Regions from separate parts of the Shinella sp. 838 genome, predicted to be linked through region 1. Evidence: predicted binding sites of a transcription regulator. Region 1 holds the regulator's gene; each other region holds the start of a gene.
What was found. The regulator PhoB, encoded in region 1, activates phosphate uptake and scavenging genes when phosphate is short. The targets are predictions, from matches to a motif close to TGTCATNNANCTGTCAT.
Positions count from the first base shown of each region.

Region 1 (4,499 bases):
TCACCGCCGATCCCGCGATCATCGGCACGACGAAGACCGTGACGTTCCTTGCCCATGGTGACCTCGACTCCGCCTTCAAGGGCCAGATCGACCTCGCCGTGCCGGAAACGAACCGCAAGGTCTCCGACAAGCAGGTCGGCTGGATGAACACGCTCGCCGAAAGCGGCGCGCTCGCCAAACATTTCAACACCGGCCTCTTCACCAATGGCGCATCGAGCCGTCCGGAGGCTGCCGGCGTTGGTGTCGCAGCGATCGGCTCGCTCTACATGATGCTGATCGTGCTCGTGCTCTCCCTGCCGATCGGTGTCGCTGCCTCGATCTATCTGGAGGAGTTCGCTCCGAAGAACCGGTTCACGGACCTTATCGAGGTGAACATCAACAACCTCGCCGCCGTACCGTCCATCGTCTACGGTCTTCTCGGCCTTGCTGTCTTTGTCAACTTCGCGGGCTTCCCGCGCTCGGCGGCCCTCGTCGGCGGCCTGGTGCTGACCCTCATGACGCTGCCGACGATCATCATCGCGACCCGTGCCGCGCTGAAAGCCGTGCCGCCATCGATCCGCTCGGCTGCGCTTGGCCTCGGTGCCTCGAAGATGCAGACCGTGTTCCACCATGTCCTGCCGCTCGCGATGCCCGGCATCCTGACGGGCACGATCATCGGTCTTGCTCACGCACTCGGTGAAACTGCCCCGCTGCTTCTCATCGGCATGGTCGCCTTCGTCGCCGATGTTCCGGCAACGCCGATGGACCCTGCGACGGCGCTTCCGGTGCAGATCTACATGTGGGCCAACGAGGCGGAACGCGCCTTCGTCGAGCGCACCTCCGGAGCCATCATCGTGCTCCTCATCTTCCTCATCCTCATGAATGTTGGCGCCATCCTGTTGCGCCGCCGTTTCGAACGGCGCTGGTAGAAGGACCGGTCATATGAACATGATGTCAGAAGCAGCAGTCGAGAAAGCGCTGGACAAGAAAATGAACGACATTTCCTACAAGATGATCGGCAAGGACGTCTCGGTCTATTACGGCGAGAAGCGCGCCCTCTACGATGTGAACCTCAATGTTCGCGAAAACACGGTGACCGCCCTTATCGGCCCGTCGGGCTGCGGCAAGTCGACCTTCCTGCGCACGCTGAACCGCATGAACGACACGATCGACGGTTGCCGCGTCACCGGCCGCATCACGCTCGATACGGACGATATCTACGATCCGAACATCGACGTCGTGGAGCTGCGTGCCCGCGTCGGCATGGTCTTCCAGAAGCCGAACCCGTTCCCGAAGTCGATCTACGAGAATGTCGCTTATGGCCCGCGTATCCACGGTCTCGCCAAGGGGAAGGCCGATATGGACGCCATCGTCGAGCAGAGCCTTCAGAAGGCCGGCCTGTGGAACGAGGTGAAGGATCGCCTGCATGAAGGCGGCACGGGCCTTTCCGGCGGCCAGCAGCAGCGCCTGTGCATCGCCCGCGCCGTCGCCGTCAGCCCGGAAGTCATCCTCATGGACGAGCCCTGCTCGGCGCTCGACCCGATCGCGACCGCCAAGGTCGAGGAACTGATCCATGAACTGCGCGCGAACTTCACCATCGTCATCGTGACGCACTCGATGCAGCAGGCGGCCCGCGTCTCGCAGCGCACCGCCATGTTCCACCTCGGCAACCTCGTCGAGGAGAACGACACCGACAAGATGTTCACCAACCCGGATGACCAGCGCACGCAGGACTACATCATGGGCCGCTTCGGCTGACGCCTTCGTCGCCGAGCATCCCTGGAACCCGAGCGCATTAAGGACTGAGCCATGTCATCGAGCCACATCGTCTCCATCTACGACGAAGAACTGAAATACCTGTCCCGCCGCATCTCCGAAATGGGCGGCACCGCCGAGCAGATGGTCGCCGATTCCGTCCGCGCCCTCGTCACGACCGACGCGGCGCTGGCCCAGAAGGTGATCTCCGAGGACGTCATCCTCGATACGGCAGAGCGCCAGATCAACGACAAGGCGATCGTCACCATCGCCAAGCGCCAGCCGATGGCGGCGGACCTGCGCGAAATCATGGGCGCGATCCGTATCGCGGCCGAACTGGAGCGCGTCGGCGATCTCGGAAAGAACACCGCCAAGCGCGTCATCGCCGTCCAGAGCTCGGGCATGCCCCGCAAGCTCGCCCGCGGCCTGGAGCATCTTGCCGAGCTCGCGCTGATGCAGCTCAAGGAAGTGCTCGACGTCTATGCCACCCGCTCAATCGAGAAGGCCAAGGCGATCCGCGAGCGCGACGACGAGATCGACGCGATCTATACCTCGCTGTTCCGCGAACTCCTGACCTACATGATGGAAGACCCGCGCAACATCACGCCCTGCACGCATCTCCTGTTCTGCGCCAAGAACATCGAGCGCATCGGCGACCACGCGACCAACATCGCCGAAACCATCTACTACATGGCAACAGGCTCGCAGCCGGAAGGTGAGCGTCCGAAGGACGATACCTCGACCTCCGTCGTCGCGGCCGATGTCGCCGACGCGTCCGAGTAAAGAGCAAGGTTCAACTCCATGGTGCCCAGAATTGCCGTCGTGGAAGACGAGGAGGCCCTGAGCGTTCTCCTCCGTTACAATCTGGAAGCGGAAGGTTTCGAGGTCGATACGATCCTGAACGGTGACGAGGCCGAGATGCGCTTGCAGGAGCGCATGCCGGATCTCCTCATCCTCGACTGGATGCTTCCGGGCGTTTCCGGCATCGAGCTGTGCCGACGCCTGCGCCAGCGCCCGGAAACCGAACGCCTGCCGATCATCATGCTGACGGCGCGCGGCGAGGAGAGCGAGCGCGTGCGCGGGCTTGCCACCGGTGCGGACGACTATGTCGTCAAGCCCTTCTCGACGCCGGAACTGGTTGCCCGCGTGCGGGCGATGCTGCGCCGTGCCAAGCCCGAGGTTGTCTCGACGGTGCTGCGCTGCGGCGACATCGAGCTCGACCGCGAGACGCACCGCGTCCATCGTCGCACCCGCGAGGTCCGCCTTGGCCCGACGGAGTTCCGCCTTCTGGAGTTCCTGATGACCTCGCCCGGCCGCGTCTTCTCACGCTCGCAGCTTCTCGACGGGGTCTGGGGCCATGACATTTATGTCGACGAGCGCACCGTCGACGTGCATGTCGGGCGCCTACGGAAGGCGCTCAACTTCGCCAACATGCAGGACGTCATCCGCACGGTCCGCGGCGCCGGCTATTCGCTGGAAACCTGAGCGAACGGAATTCCTCCCAAGGACGGAAATGGGCCCTCAAGGGCCTGTTTGCGTTTTGGGGGAATAGCAGAGGCACCACCATCTCAAACGAAAACGGACCCTCTCGGGTCCGCATCGCATTTTCTGCCGTGGTAGATGTTATCGCATCCGGCGGCGCTCGGCCGAGGGCTGGTAGGCGAGGCGCTGGTGGTAGGTGCAGTAGGGCGAATTGTCGGGGGACTCGTTGCCGCAGAAGTGGAAGTCGTCGTTGAGCGGGTCTCCGATCGGCCACTTGCAGGTGCGCTCGGTGAGCTGGGTCAGCTCGAGACGACGCGACATCGGTACGACCACGTTGTTGCGGTTGGCCGGAACCGGAAGGGTCTCTGCCTGCATTTCGAAATCGGCGTCGATCTCTTCCTTGACAATGGCGTTGCCGGCCGGACGGGCGACCGGGCGGGCGGCGACGGGACGGGCAGCGAAGTTCGACGGACGCGGCGTCGCCGGAGCCGGACGCTTGGCGCGTGTCGCGGTCTGGGTGCCGCCGGCCTTGGCGCGACCGGGCAGATTCAGCCGGTGCACCTTGCCGATGACGGCATTGCGGCTGACGCCGCCGAGCTGCGCCGCGATCTGGCTCGCGCTCAGGCCCTCGCTCCAGAGCTTCTTGAGTTTCTCGACGCGCTCGTCTGTCCAGTTCATGTTTTTGTCTCCGCTCGGCGTTCAGGATGCGGGAATCCCTCGTCGTGCTCCGGACGGGTCCGGAACCTGAACGCCCTAACTCTCTTGCTGACTAGTTCCGCCGCATGCAGTCTAGTAATTGGTCTTTAACCTAGAGACCGGTGGACTCTGTGACAAGAGTCGCCGGAATCCGGGCGAATCGATTTCGGAGTTTTCCCCAACTTGCTGGTCGGGTGTGACTCGATAGAGACACCTTCCATGCGCGTCGCGAATCCTCACCTTGCGGGATGTTCAGCGCCATTTCGGGTGCGATTTTGTTGACATCCCAATATGAAATGCTGATAGTGCGGCATGCCGCCGAAAGGCGGCTTTTGGTTTTTCTGAGGCTTGGAAAAGTCAAGCTGCATTTCTGTTTTTCCGCATCTCTTTTCGGAGGGTCCACGCATGGCCGATGTCGCGCCGCTCTATGAAACCTACATGCGTGCGCCGCTCCGGTTCACGCGCGGGGAGGGCGTGTGGCTGACCACCGAAGATGGCGAGCGATATCTCGATTTTGCCGCCGGTGTTGCCGTCAACTCGCTCGGCCATGCGCATCCTCATCTCGTCGCCGCGCTGAAGGAGCAGGC
Region 1 is NZ_JARSBQ010000003.1:314,894-319,392, forward strand. It holds gene pstA (phosphate ABC transporter permease PstA) at 1-908, shown strand, start outside; gene pstB (phosphate ABC transporter ATP-binding protein PstB) at 922-1,737, shown strand; gene phoU (phosphate signaling complex protein PhoU) at 1,789-2,517, shown strand; gene phoB (phosphate regulon transcriptional regulator PhoB) at 2,536-3,219, shown strand; gene P9A16_RS13085 (GcrA family cell cycle regulator) at 3,358-3,894, opposite strand; gene P9A16_RS13090 (aspartate aminotransferase family protein) at 4,318-4,499, shown strand, end outside.

Region 2 (4,499 bases), on a different contig from region 1:
CCGCCGAAGCCCGTCTCACCAAAAAACTCCTTGACCGGGCCGCCGATAGCTTCCGGCAGCGTGACGAGCGGCACGAGGTAGCCGGAGGTCGAGTCCGGATCGGCGAAACCGAGCTTCTTGCCCTTCAGGTCTTCGAGCTTGGTGATGCCGCTGTCCTTACGGGCGACCATGATCGAGTGGTAGCCGGTCGAGCCGTCGGTCTGGACGGTCGTCAGGATCGGCTCGACGGCGTCGGCCTTGGCAAGGTAGATCTTGGCAAAGCCGGAAGCGCCGAGTTCGGCATAGTCGAGCGTGCCGCCGAGCAGGCCCTGGATGACACCGTCATAGTCGGCAGCCGGGAAGAACGAGACCTTCTCGAAGCCGAGTTCGGCCTTCAGCTGGTCGCCGAGGCACTGGTAGTTGCGCAGGCGGTCGGCTTCGTTCTCGCCGCCGATGATGCCGACGCGGAATTCCTTGAGGTCTTCAGCCTGTACGTGGCCGGCGAGCGCGATGAGCGCGACGGCGCCGAGAAGAGCTTTCTTCAGCATGGTCTTTCTCCTGTTTGACCGGCTTCGCCGGGGCTCTTTAAAAATGATGGCCCTTCACGCGGGCCCTTCGATCCCAACCGGCTTAAAGGCCGGCCAGTGCCAGCGGTGTCGGGCTGGCGGATTCCTTTGCATTGTCCTGGCGGGCCGGATTGCGGATCGCCGTCGAGGTCATGCTTTCGTCGATTTCCGCGCCGTCGGCGCCGGTGCCGTAGATCGTGCGCACCGCATCGGCATCAAGCTCGCGTGCCGGGCCATCGAAGACGACGCGGCCGCCGGACATGCCGATGATGCGTTCGCAATAGGCGCGCGCCGTATCCAGCGTGTGCAGGTTGGTGATGACGGTGATGCCTTCGCGCTCGTTGATGTCGCGCAGTGCATCCATGACGATTTTTGCGTTCAGCGGATCGAGCGAGGCGATCGGTTCGTCCGCAAGCAGCATCTTGGGGTTCTGCATCAGCGCCCTTGCGATCGCCACACGCTGCTGCTGGCCGCCCGAGAGCGTGCCGGCAGGCTGAAGCGCCGTCTGTTCGATGCCGAGGCGCTCGAGCGCTGCGATCGCCATGATGCGCTCCTCACGGGTGAAGAGATTGAGGACGCTCATGACCGTCGGGCGGTGGTTGAGGCGACCGAGCAGCACGTTGGTGAGCACGTCGAGACGCGGCACGAGATTGAACTGCTGAAAAATCATCGCGCAGTCGCGTTGCCAGTTGCGCAAGCTCGCGCCGCGCAGCGCGGAGACTTCCACATCGTTGAAATGGATCGTGCCCTCGCTCGGATCGGCAAGGCGGTTGATCATGCGCAGCATGGTCGACTTGCCGGCGCCGGAGCGGCCGATGACGCCGACCATCTGGCCCTGCGGAATATCGAAGGTCACATCGTCGACCGCTACGCGCACGCCAAAGCGGCGGGTGACATTCTTCAGTCGAAACATGGTGGATCCCTTTTTGTCCTGTGTCGGATCAAGGCTGGGCCAAAGGCCGGGCCTGTCGCTTTCGGGACTGGCTCTAAACGCTGTTGATGAAGGGGCAATGTCAGTTTCATGTCGGAAAAATAACAGTCCACAGGCCTGAATTTCCGGCATCGGCAAGCGCTTTCTCACCCGTCGTGACGGGCAAGAAAGGCTTCTGCGTCAAGTTTACGAAAGTCGTCGAGAGCGGTGCGCAGCCGGGCATGATCCCAGTCCCACCAGGCGAGTTTTTCCATGCGTTCGGCAATGCTTCGGGGGAAACGTTCGCGGATGACTTTCGCCGCGACGCCGCCGACGACCGTATAGGGTTCGACGTCTTTTGTGACGACCGCGCCGGAGCCTATGACAGCACCGTTGCCGACTGTGACACCCGGCAGGATGGTCGATCCATGACCGATCCAGACGTCGTGGCCGATGACGACGCGGTGCCCGCGCCGCCATTCGAAGAAGTCGGCTTCGTGGTCGGCATCCGGCCAGTAATCGTTGGCGCGGTAGGTGAAATGATGCAGCGTCGCCCGCCACATCGGGTGGTTCGTCGCGTTGATGCGCACTGAGGCGGCGATGTTGGCGAACTTGCCGATCGTCGCACACCAGACGGAGCCGCCGTTCATGATGTAGGAATAATCGCCGATCTCGACTTCGCTGACGCGGCAGTTCTCGTCGATCTCCGTGTAGCGGCCGAGCACCGTGTCGGACACGACTGCAGTCGGATGGATCAGCGGCGTTTCGGACAGGCGGGTCATGCGGCGGCCTTTCGTGGCGAGAAGGCGGAGACGTCGACGATGCGGTCGGCGACCTTTTCGCGCACGTCTTCGTCGTGGAAGATACCGAGGAGCGCGACACCGGCCGCCTTCTTCTCAGCGATCATCTCGACGACCACGGCGCGGTTCTTCGCATCGAGCGATGCGGTCGGCTCGTCGAGCAGCAGGATGCGGTGATCGGTAATGAAGCCGCGCGCGATGTTGACGCGCTGCTGTTCGCCGCCGGAAAAGGTGGCGGGCGGCAGTTGCCAGAGTTCGCGCGGCAGGTTGAGCCGCGCCAGCATGGCTTCGGCCGTCGCCTTCGCCTCGGCGGCATTGACGCCGCGAGCGGTGAGCGGCTCGGCGACGACATCGACGGCCGCAACGCGCGGCACGGTGCGCAGAAACTGGCTGACATAGCCGAGCGTGGCGCGGCGCACCGAAAGAATGGTGCGCGGATCGGCGATCGCCAGGTCGAGCAGGCGGCCGCCGTGCTCGATCAGGATCTGGCCGCTGTCGACGGCATAGTTGCCGTAGACCATCTTCAGGAGCGAACTCTTGCCGATGCCGGACGGGCCGCCCAATACGACGCATTCGCCCGCCTTCACCGAGAAGGCGACGTTCGACATCACGGGCAGACGAATGCCGTCGCGAAGATGCATGGTAAAGCTCTTCGCGACTTCGGAAACAACGAGGGGTGTGGCCATGGTTACACCTGAAGGATCGAGGAGACGAGGAGCTGCGTATAGGCTTCGCGCGGATCGTCGAGCACGCGGTCGGTCAGCCCCTGTTCGATGACGACGCCATCCTTCATCACCATCATGCGGTGCGAGAGGAGGCGCGCGACGGCGAGGTCGTGCGTGACGATAATCGCCGAGAGGCCGAGGTCCTGCACGAGGCCGCGCAGGAGATCGAGCAGGCGCGCCTGCACCGAGACGTCGAGACCGCCGGTCGGTTCGTCCATGAAGATGAGGCGCGGCGAGGTGACGAGGTTGCGGGCGATCTGCAAGCGCTGGCGCATGCCGCCGGAGAAGGCGCGCGGCTGGTCGTCGATACGGTCGACGCTGATCTCGACGCGGCCGAGCCAGGTGCCCGCCGTCTCGCGGATATTGCCGTAGTGCCGTTCGCCGACGGCCATCAGCCGCTCGCCGACATTGGCGCCGGCCGACACAGCCATGCGCAGGCCATCGGCCGGGTTCTGGTGCACGAAACCCCAGTCCGTGCGCATCAGGAAGCGGCGTTCCGCCTCGCTCATGCGGGAGAGGTCGCGCATCTGGCCGTCACGCATGCGGTATTCGACGGCGCCCGATGTCGGCATCAGGCGGGTGGCGAGGCAGTTGAGCAACGTCGTCTTGCCGGAGCCGGATTCGCCGACGATCGCCAGGACTTCGCCCGGCCAGAGATCGAAGGAGACATTCTGGCAGCCGATGCGCGCGCCGTAGAATTTCGAGATGTCGCGGACTTTGAGAAGCGGCGTGTCGGTCATTCGGCAGCCTCCTTGTTGTAAGCCAGATGGCCGCGATGGCCGCCTGCGCAGCGTTCTTCGCAATGGTCGGTGTCCGAGCAGACGAACATCCGCCCGCCCCTGTCGTCGAGCACCACCTCGTCGAGATAGACATTTTCCGCGCCGCACAGCGCGCAGGGCTTGTCGAAGGTCTGGATCTCGAAGGGATGGTCCTCGAAATCGAGGCTGACGACCTCAGTATAGGGCGGCACGGCGTAGATGCGCTTTTCGCGGCCCGCGCCAAAAAGCTGGAGCGCCTCCGACATGTGCATCTTCGGATTGTCGAATTTCGGGGTCGGCGACGGATCCATCACGTAGCGGCCCTCGACCTTGACCGGATAGGCATAGGTCGTGGCGATATGGCCGTTGCGGGCGATGTCCTCGTAGAGTTTGACATGCATCAGGCCGTATTCTTCCAGCGCATGCATTTTCCGCGTCTCGGTCTCGCGCGGCTCGAGGAAACGCAGGGGCTCCGGGATCGGCACCTGGTAGACCAGCGTCTGGCCGGCCGTCAGCTTCTCCTCGGGAATGCGATGGCGCGTCTGGATGATCGTCGCTTCGCGCGTCTTGGTCGTGACCGCCACATTGGCGACCTTCTGGAAGAAGGCGCGGATGGAGACGGCGTTGGTGGTGTCATCCGCTCCCTGGTCGATGACTTTCAGCACGTCCTTCGGCCCGAGGATCGCCGCCGTCACCTGCACGCCGCCGGTGCCCCAGCCGTAGGGCATCGGCATTTCGCGCGAGGCGAAGGGCACCTGGTA
Region 2 is NZ_JARSBQ010000004.1:501,565-506,063, reverse strand. It holds gene phnD (phosphonate ABC transporter substrate-binding protein) at 1-527, opposite strand, end outside; gene phnC (phosphonate ABC transporter ATP-binding protein) at 610-1,458, opposite strand; gene P9A16_RS16880 (DapH/DapD/GlmU-related protein) at 1,623-2,237, opposite strand; gene phnL (phosphonate C-P lyase system protein PhnL) at 2,234-2,941, opposite strand; gene phnK (phosphonate C-P lyase system protein PhnK) at 2,944-3,720, opposite strand; gene P9A16_RS16865 (alpha-D-ribose 1-methylphosphonate 5-phosphate C-P-lyase PhnJ) at 3,717-4,499, opposite strand, start outside.
Region 2: phnC (phosphonate ABC transporter ATP-binding protein) is a predicted target of PhoB. The motif match lies at 1,556-1,572, and genes of this name have one in related genera.

Region 3 (4,499 bases), on a different contig from region 1:
AAGGCCGAGAGCGCGAGAAGAGCAGCCGGAATGCCGTAGCCGGCAAGCAGCTGGTTGAAGACCGGCGTCTTCGAAAGGTTGGCCGCGCCGACGATGGTCGGCTCCCAGCCGATGCGGCCGGCAACCACGGCCGCCGCCCCTGCCATCAGCCAGGGCAGGACCGGCCAGCGGCGAAGGCGCGTCGCGAAGACGGCGGCAGCGCCGAGGATCGCGATGCCGAGCGTGGTGGCAAGGCCGTCCGTCATGGCGTGCAGCGCCAGCACGAGGAAAGCAAAGCCGCCGGCAACGAGCGTCCATTGCGGAATGAACAGACCCTCCTCCGCCCGTCCGCGCGAAAAGACCTCTGCCGCAGCGAAGAAGGCGAGACCGAGCGCCACGGCGAGAAGACCGTGCTTGAGGTCAAAGGAGAGGTTGCCGAAATGGAGGAAGCTCAGAGCGACAACAACGAAGGGCACGGCCGGAGCGATGAGGCTCCAGAGCGCGGAAAAGGCGGAGGACCCCGTCATGCGCAGGCGCACCGCCGCAAGACCGACCGCCGCATAGGCCACGGCAAGGAGCAGCAGCAGATTGACCGGCACGACGGCGATCATCGGTACCGGCAACGATGCTGGCGGCGGCAGCACCGAGGCGTTGTCCAGTATCGGCGGGGCCAGCGAGGAGAAATCGTCGAACAGCAGGCCGCCGGGCCGGATCACCATCGCCCCGACGCCGACCACGGCCGTGATGGCGGAAAAGAGCGCGGGATAGATCGCCCAGCCGCGCAGCGCGCCGAGCAGGGCAAGCGCCATCACGATCGCCGCAAAGCCATAGTCCGCCCGGGCGAGCGCCGGGACGGCATTGGCGAGGATCAGCGCCGGGAAGGTCAAGGCCAGCGCGCCGGTCAGCGATACGGCGACCGCGGGCGGGGCAAGCAGGCGGTCCAGCGGATCGGCGGCGGCGGCGCCCGTTGCGGGCGGCAGGTCGTCCGCCGTAATGTTGCCCGGCCAGATCAGCCCCAGGCCAAGCGCCATCACGAGCAGGGCGAGAAGCATCGGCACGACCTCGACCGTGCTCGCCTCCGAAAGATAGAGCACCGCCCAGAGCGCCATGCCGGCACTGGCCAGCGCCGGCACGACCAGCCAGCGACGGATGCGCGCGGCGGCGAAGGTGGCAAGCCAGGCGACGGAGAGGAAACCGAAAAGGCCCCAGGCACTCGGCTCCTCGGTCGCGACCAGCGCAGGCGTCACGAGAGAGGCCAGCAGGCCGAGGCCGGCCAGCGCCTGCCCGTGCAGGAGCGACAGGCCGATCGTCGCGAAGGCCACGGCGGCGAGCAGCACGAAGGCCGTCAGCGGGCCGAAATAGCCGTAGAATTCGTAGGAGACATAGGTGACGGCAAACAGTGTTATGGCGCCGGCAGCGGTCAGCACGCCGGGGATCATCGCGTTCTGGAAGGCATTCGCGATGACCGGCAGCGTGCGGCGGCGCACGAACTCGCCGACGGCCATGAGCACGAGGCCGAAGACGGCGGCCAGCGACAGCCGCACCGCCGGGCTGAGCAGCCCTGCCTCGATGGAATACTTGACCATGAAGATGCCGCCGAGCGCGAGCGCGATGCCGCCCACCCAGACGGCCCAGCGCGCGCCGATGCGGCTTTCGAAGCTTTCCTTCGGCTTTGCCGCGGCCGCGGGAGTGGCAGAGGCCGCCGCAACGGCTTCGTCCAGCCCCTCGCTCGCAGCAACCGTTTCGGCGGGACCGGCGGGCGTGCCGCCAAAGATCGCCCGGCCCTTCTCGGCCTCGTCCACCCCCGCCGCCTGCAACGCAGCCCAGGGGCTTGCGAAATCGGCCGGCACCGGCTCCTCGGCCGCCTCTTCGGAGATGGCCTCGGTCGCTTCCACAGCCACTGTCTCCACTGGCGCCGTCAAATCTCCGGCCTTCAGCGCCTCGACTTCGCGCTTCAGCCGCATCACCTCCTCGCCGAGTTTCTGCGCGCTGTTTCGCGATGCATTGAGGGTATAGAGCGCCAGGCCGATCGCGACCAGGGAGAGGATTTCGAGCATTGCGACTCCAACGCGGGCATTGTCCGGGCGCGGAGACTACCCGGTTTTTTCCAAAGACTAAACGGGGTTACGTTTGAAGCCGGTATTCTCTTCGAGCTGTCGCATGGTTTTCATGCAAGGCGGGCACAATGACCTATTTCCAGGAGCAACCGGAGCCCGCCATGACCCAGACCCTTCGCAATGCCACCGCCACGCAGGCGGGCCGGCAGCCCCGGGACGGCTATGCGCATGCCATCGTTCGCAGCCTCGGCAATCTTCTCGGTCGATGCACCGCCGCCCGCACGGACGGGCAGCCTATAACGCCAGCCGCCGGCGAGGCCCCGGCAAAACGCCTGGCCCCCGCCGCGCTCCGCTTGGCTTCAAGCCAGCGCATCGCCACCGCCGGCTGCCTTACCCCCTGGGGCACGCGGCTGATGGCGGAGGCGGATTTTCATGGCGACGCCCGTTGCTTCGATGAGGGATCCGGCGCCCCTGCGGGCTGGGTCGTCGAGGTCGATCCGCGGAATCCGGACGCCGCCCCGAAAAAACGGCCCGCCCTCGGCCGCTTGCGGCATGGCGCCCTCGCCTGCCTCGTCAACCGGGATGGCCGCGTGGTCGTCTATTGCGGCGATGCCGGCGAATCCGGGCATCTCTACAAGTTCGTCACAAACCGCACCTGGCAGTCCGGTAGCCGCGCCGACGGCCCGGACCTCCTCGACGACGGCACGCTCCATGTCGCGCATTTTTCCGCCGACGCGGAAGAGGACTGGATGCCGGTCACCTTCGACGCGGCGCCGCTGGTGATGGAAAACGGCACGCTGACATGGATGCCGGTCGCTGCCGGAAAGAGCCCGCTGACCACCGCTTATGGCTATGCCACACCGATCAACGTGCAGAACGAAACGCGCCGCGCCGCCGCCCTCCTGCGCGCCACCCGCCTCGATGGAATTGCGGATGTGACCGGGGATCCTGCGGCCGGCACGGCCCGCCTCCGGCTGGCTGGCGAAAAGACCGGCGCCCGCGACCGGTTCAGCCATATCGTCGAGATCATCGAAGCCGGTGGCGATTTCGCTGCGCTGCACGCGCACTGGGAAGTGCTTTCGACCTGTAACGGCCATTGAGCCATCGGCAGCAGGACCGATGCCTGCGGCCTGTCTGGAGCAACTTCGCAGCCCCCGGTTCAGTGGAATTGCCCCATATGCCTTCTGGCCGCCGCATCCGGCGCCGCTTCGGCTGGAGACACTAACGCATCAGGTTTTCGATCGGGAAGATGGCGCAGGTTTCAGTGCCATGGGCGAGCAGCTTGCCGTTTCCGTCGCGCAGCCAGGCTTCGGATGTCGCAATGGTACGGCCGCGATGCACGATCCTGCCTTCGCAGAACACCTCACCCATGCCGGGCAGGACGGGGCGCACGAGATTCAGCTTGAACTCGATCGTCGTATAGGCTTCGCCCGGCTTGATGACGGAGAAAACGGCGCAGCCGAGCGCCGAATCCATCACCGTTGCCGTCCAGCCGCCGTGCACCGTGCCGAGCGGATTGAGATGGTCGACAGACGGCAGGCCGGCAAAGACGACGCGGCCGTCCTCCACCTCCGTCATGCTGAAGGCGAGCGTCTTCGCCATCGGCGGGGCCGGCAGGTCGCCGACCAGCATCGCCTGCAGTACCTTCAGCCCGCCGTCGCGCTTCACCACGTCGAGCGGCAGCGTACCGACGCCAGAAACCGTCAGCCCGGGGTAGATTTCGACCGTCATGCATGCGCCTCTCGGGGTTGATCGTGCCTCGGCGTGCCGAGCGCCTTCAGGGCCGCCTGGATGAAGCCGTCGCGGGCGCTGGCGAGTTCCAGCCCGCGCGGTTCGCAGACATGCCGGTTGAGGAAGAAGGCGGTCAGCCGGAAGCCGTCCGCGAGGGCGGCGGCATCGGCGGCGTGCCGGCGCTCGTCGCCAAGAAAGGCCGGCAGTGCCAGCATCTTGTCCGCCCAGGGTGCGCCGGCTTCGCGCGAAACGGCACGGCCGGATTTCGGCGACACGTAACAGAGGTTTTCGCGGCTGCCCGTTGCGACACATTCGAAAAGATCGAGGCCGAAGCCGAGATCGTTGAGCACGGCGAGTTCGAAGCGCACGAAGAGTTCGCCGGCATCGGCCGGCTCGTGCAGGTGATCGAGGATGACGGAAAGCGCCTCGTAGAGATGGGGATGCGGGTCGCGCTCCGGCAGGAAGCGCAGCAGCGCCGCCATGGCCTGCACGCCGTAGACGGCGGTCGCCGTCTCCATCAGCCGCCCGGCGCGCAGCTCCAGCGGCTCGATGCGGAACTCGCCGAGATGCTCGTCGAGCCGCGCCCGCCAGGTGACATCGACGGAATTGCCGGGCTGGAGCACCGGCTGCATGGCCCGCGAGCGCCCGCCGCGCACCATGCCGAGGTGCCGGCCACGGCTGCGCGTCATCACCTCGACGATGACAGAGCTTTCGCCGTGGCGCCGCACGCCG
Region 3 is NZ_JARSBQ010000002.1:470,677-475,175, reverse strand. It holds gene P9A16_RS09935 (DUF2339 domain-containing protein) at 1-2,036, opposite strand, end outside; gene P9A16_RS09930 (PhoX family protein) at 2,198-3,136, shown strand; gene P9A16_RS09925 (PaaI family thioesterase) at 3,258-3,767, opposite strand; gene recO (DNA repair protein RecO) at 3,764-4,499, opposite strand, start outside.
Region 3: P9A16_RS09930 (PhoX family protein) is a predicted target of PhoB. The motif match lies at 2,134-2,150, and genes of this name have one in related genera.

Region 4 (4,499 bases), on a different contig from region 1:
CCTGGCAGGTGGTCAATGCCGCGGCGCCGCAAAAGCTCGTCACCGCCTTCACGCTCTCCCTCGGCGAACCCGAGGCGATGCAGCGCCAGGCCGCACAGGAGGCAGGCCGCCCGCTTCTCAAGGTCAAGGTCGGCACGGCGGACGATGCCGCCCGCATCCGCGCGGTGCGCGCCGGCGCCCCCGAGAGCGCCATCATCCTCGACGCCAACGAGGGTTGGACGCCGGAAAACCTCGCCTATCACTTCGCGCTCTGCGCCGAGGCGCGCATCGCCCTTGTCGAGCAGCCGCTTCCGGCCGGAAACGATTCGGCCCTGCGCGACATTGCCCGCCCGGTCCCGATCTGCGCCGATGAGAGCGTGCACCAGACGCAGGACATCCCCAAACTTGCCGACCGCTACGACGCGATCAACATCAAGCTCGACAAGGCCGGCGGGCTGACGGAGGCGCTCGCGCTGCGCGAGGCGGCGAAGGAATGCGGCCTGAAGATCATGGTGGGCTGCATGGTCGGCACGTCGCTGGGCATGGCCCCGGCCGTGCTGTTGGCGCAGGGCGCCGATTTCGTCGATCTCGACGGCCCGCTGCTGCTTGCCCGCGACCGCGAACCGGGTCTGCGCTATGAAGGTTCCACCGTCTATCCGCCCGAGGCCGCGCTCTGGGGCTGAACACGCGGCGCGACGATGCGTCCGGCAATGACCGAGAGAAGACCGGCAGCGGCAACGAGCGACATCAGGTAGAAGCCCTGGACGCCGTACCAGCTGAAGGCATAGCCCGAGACGAAGGTGGCGAGCGCCGTGAAGACGCCGGTGTAGAAGAAATAGAGCCCCTGCGCCGCCGCCTCCTGCTCCTCCGCCACGCGCTCCACGAGCCGGCTCTGCGCGCTCATATGGATCAGCGCGTAGGTGAAGGCATGCAGACATTGCAGCGCGAAATAGCCGGCAAAGGACATGTCCATCGGAAAGAGGATCCAGCGGCCGACCGCAACGGCGCCGCCGACCATCATCATGGACCAGAGATTGAAGCGGCGCCGCAGCTGGACGGCAAAGAGGAAGAAGAGCACTTCGGCCAGAACGCCCGCGCTCCAGAGAATACCGACATCGACGCCGCTGAACCCCATCTTCTGCCAGTAGATCGCCGAAAAGGCGAACAGCATGGCGTGGCTCGCATTGACCAGCGAGACGCCGATCAGCATGAACTGCACATCCGCCTGCCGCAGCGTGCTCTTCGTCGGCATGGTCGCGATCGCGGCAATCGGCGACGGACGGCGCGGCTTGCCGATCCTGGGCGCGATCACCGCGCCGATCACGGTCAGCACGAAGGCCACCGCCATCGCCGGCAGCACCATCGCACCGCAATACGGCGGCGCGCCGGCGGTCACGGTAAAACCGGAGGGGGCATTCATTGGCGGGGAACCTGCGTTGGAACGCCCTCCGCTCTATCATGCCGATGTACGTACGCCAATGCGCTATTTCTGCCCACCGGCGGGAATGCCGAACTTGTGAAACCGGACACAGGCGCAGCGCGATCCGCCAGCTTCCGCCCCATGCTTTTGCATCCCGGATGCACGCAAGTTGCCGCAGGGCAGTTCCGCTTTTCTTCGAATCGCGGAAACGCTCTATCTCGTTTTTACGCAAAACCACTACGCGCTTCCGCTGGAATTTCTCTAAGCGGCCTCCGGCTCCCGGGTCTCGATCGCCAGCATCCGGTGCGAGACCGGAAGGACTTCGGCGGGGCTTGAGGCGAGCTTCTGCCAGGTGATCAGTTCCATCTCCCCGTCATGGTGTTCGGCAATCGCCGTGCAGCTCTCCACCCAGTCGCCGCTGTTGATATAGCGGATGCCGTCGATCTCGGTGATGACGGCGTGGTGGATATGGCCGCAGATCACGCCGTCGGCATCGTGGCGCCGCGCCTCCTCGACGACCACCTTCTGGAACTCGCCGATGAAGTTCACCGCCGTCTTGACCTGCTGCTTGGCCCAGGAAGAGAACGACCAGTACGGCAGGCCGAGCCGGCGGCGGATGGCGGCGAAGACCACGTTGATGGCGATAGCCGCGTCATAGGCCCAGTCGCCGAGATAGGCGACGACGCGGGCATGGCGCACGACGACGTCGAACTCGTCGCCATGCAGCACGAGATAGCGCTTGCCGTCGGCCGCCTCGTGGATGATGCGATCGGCCACTTCCACGCCGCCGAAATGGGTGCCGGGGAAGTCGCGCAGGAATTCGTCGTGGTTGCCGGGAATGTAAATGATGCGTGTGCCCTTGCGCGCCTTGCGCAGCAGCTTCTGCGTGACATCGTTGAAGGCCTGCGGCCAATACCAGTTGCGCTTCAGGCGCCAGCCGTCGACGATGTCGCCGACGAGCACGATCGTTTCCGCTTCATGATGCCGCAGGAAGTCGATCAGGAAGTCCGCCTTGGCCGCCTTCGATCCCAGATGCACGTCCGAGATGAACAGCGTGCGGAAGTGGCGGACAGTGGGGTCGGCAAGGGTCGCAGTCATGCGTTCTTCTCCGGGTGGCCGGCCGCCGCGGTGGTCGTCGGGAGGGGCGGCTTTCAACCCGTTGAAAACCAGACTCCTGTTTCAGATTGATGACACACCTATGCCTTTTTCGGCGGCAAATAGGCATTGCACAGGCCGCTGATTGCGGCTTTATGGAAGACTCGGAAAACTTCACGTCGCGGCGGTTTCGCAGAGCCAAGAGCCGCAACGAAAACAGCATATGGCAGGGAGCATCATGAGCACGGGTGACAAATCGCGGACGCAGGACGGTCCGGCAAGCGGCGACATCGACCAGCAGGCCCTCTTCTTCCACCGCCACCCCCGCCCCGGCAAGCTCGAGATCAACCCGACCAAGCCGCTCGGCAACCAGCGCGATCTGGCGCTTGCCTATTCGCCGGGGGTCGCCGCGCCCTGCCTTGCCATCCGTGACGACCCCAACACGGCCGCCGACTACACGGCACGCGCCAACCTCGTCGCCGTCGTCTCGAACGGCACGGCCGTGCTCGGCCTCGGCAATATCGGTCCGCTCGCCTCCAAGCCCGTGATGGAAGGCAAGGCGGTGCTCTTCAAGAAGTTCGCCGGCATCGACGTCTTCGACATCGAGATCGACGCGCCGACCGTCGACGAGATGGTCAATGTCGTCTCGGCGCTGGAGCCGACCTTCGGCGGCATCAACCTCGAAGACATCAAGGCGCCGGAATGTTTCGAGGTGGAGCGCCAGCTGCGCGAGAAGATGGATATCCCCGTCTTCCACGACGACCAGCACGGCACTGCCATCATCGTCGCTGCAGCGGTCCTCAACGGCCTGGAGCTCGCCGGCAAGGCGTTGTCGGACGCCAAGATCGTTGCTTCGGGCGCCGGCGCGGCCGCGCTTGCCTGCCTCAACCAGCTCGTTTCCCTCGGCGCGAAGGTCGAGAACATCTGGGTGCATGACATCGAGGGCCTGGTCTACAAGGGCCGCGAAGCCCTGATGGACCAGTGGAAGAGCATCTATGCGCAGGAGACCGACAAGCGCCAGCTCTCCGAAACCATCGACGGTGCGGACGTCTTCCTCGGCCTGTCGGCCGCCGGCGTGCTGAAGCCGGAGCTGCTCGCGCGCATGGCGGAAAAGCCGCTGATCATGGCACTCGCCAATCCGACGCCGGAAATCATGCCCGAGGAGGCGCGCGCCGCCCGCCCGGACGCGATGATCTGCACCGGCCGGTCGGACTTCCCCAACCAGGTCAACAACGTCCTCTGCTTCCCCTACATCTTCCGCGGCGCGCTCGATTGCGGCGCGCGCACGATCAACGAGGAGATGAAGATGGCCGCCGTGCGCGCCATCGCCTCCCTCGCCCGCGAGGAAGTGTCCGACGTCGCCGCCCGCGCCTATTCCGGCGACACGCCGAGCTTCGGTCCGAACTACCTCATCCCCTCGCCCTTCGACCAGCGCCTCATCCTGCGCATCGCGCCGGCCGTTGCCCGTGCGGCGGCGGAAACCGGCGTGGCGACACGCCCGATCGCCGATTTCGACGCCTATCTCGACCAGCTCAACCGCTTCGTCTGGCGCTCGGGCTTCGTCATGAAGCCGATCTTCGCTGCGGCGAAGAACGCGGCCAAGAAGCGCGTGATCTTTGCCGAAGGCGAAGACGAGCGTGTGCTGCGCGCCGCCCAGGTGCTGCTGGAGGAGGACATCGCCAAGCCGATCCTCATCGGCCGCCCGCAGATCATCGAAGCGCGCCTCAAGCGTTACGGCCTGCGCGTCCGCCCGCAGACGGACTTCGAAGTGGTGAACCCCGAGGACGATCCGCGCTACCGCGATTATGTCGACGACTATTTCCGCATCGTCGGCCGCCGTGGCGTCATTCCGGAAGCCGCACGCACCATCGTGCGCACCAACCAGACGGTCATCGGCGCGCTCGCCCTCAAGCGCGGCGAAGCCGATGCGCTGATCTGCGGCGTCGAAGGGCGTTATGCCAAGCACCTGCGGGATGTCAGCCAGATCATCGGCAAGAAGGAGGGC
Region 4 is NZ_JARSBQ010000001.1:1,402,805-1,407,303, reverse strand. It holds gene dgcA (N-acetyl-D-Glu racemase DgcA) at 1-662, shown strand, start outside; partial or broken gene P9A16_RS06645 (MFS transporter) at 632-1,348, opposite strand; gene P9A16_RS06640 (UDP-2,3-diacylglucosamine diphosphatase) at 1,661-2,497, opposite strand; gene P9A16_RS06635 (NADP-dependent malic enzyme) at 2,733-4,499, shown strand, end outside.
Region 4: P9A16_RS06640 (UDP-2,3-diacylglucosamine diphosphatase) is a predicted target of PhoB. The motif match lies at 2,576-2,592, and genes of this name have one in related genera.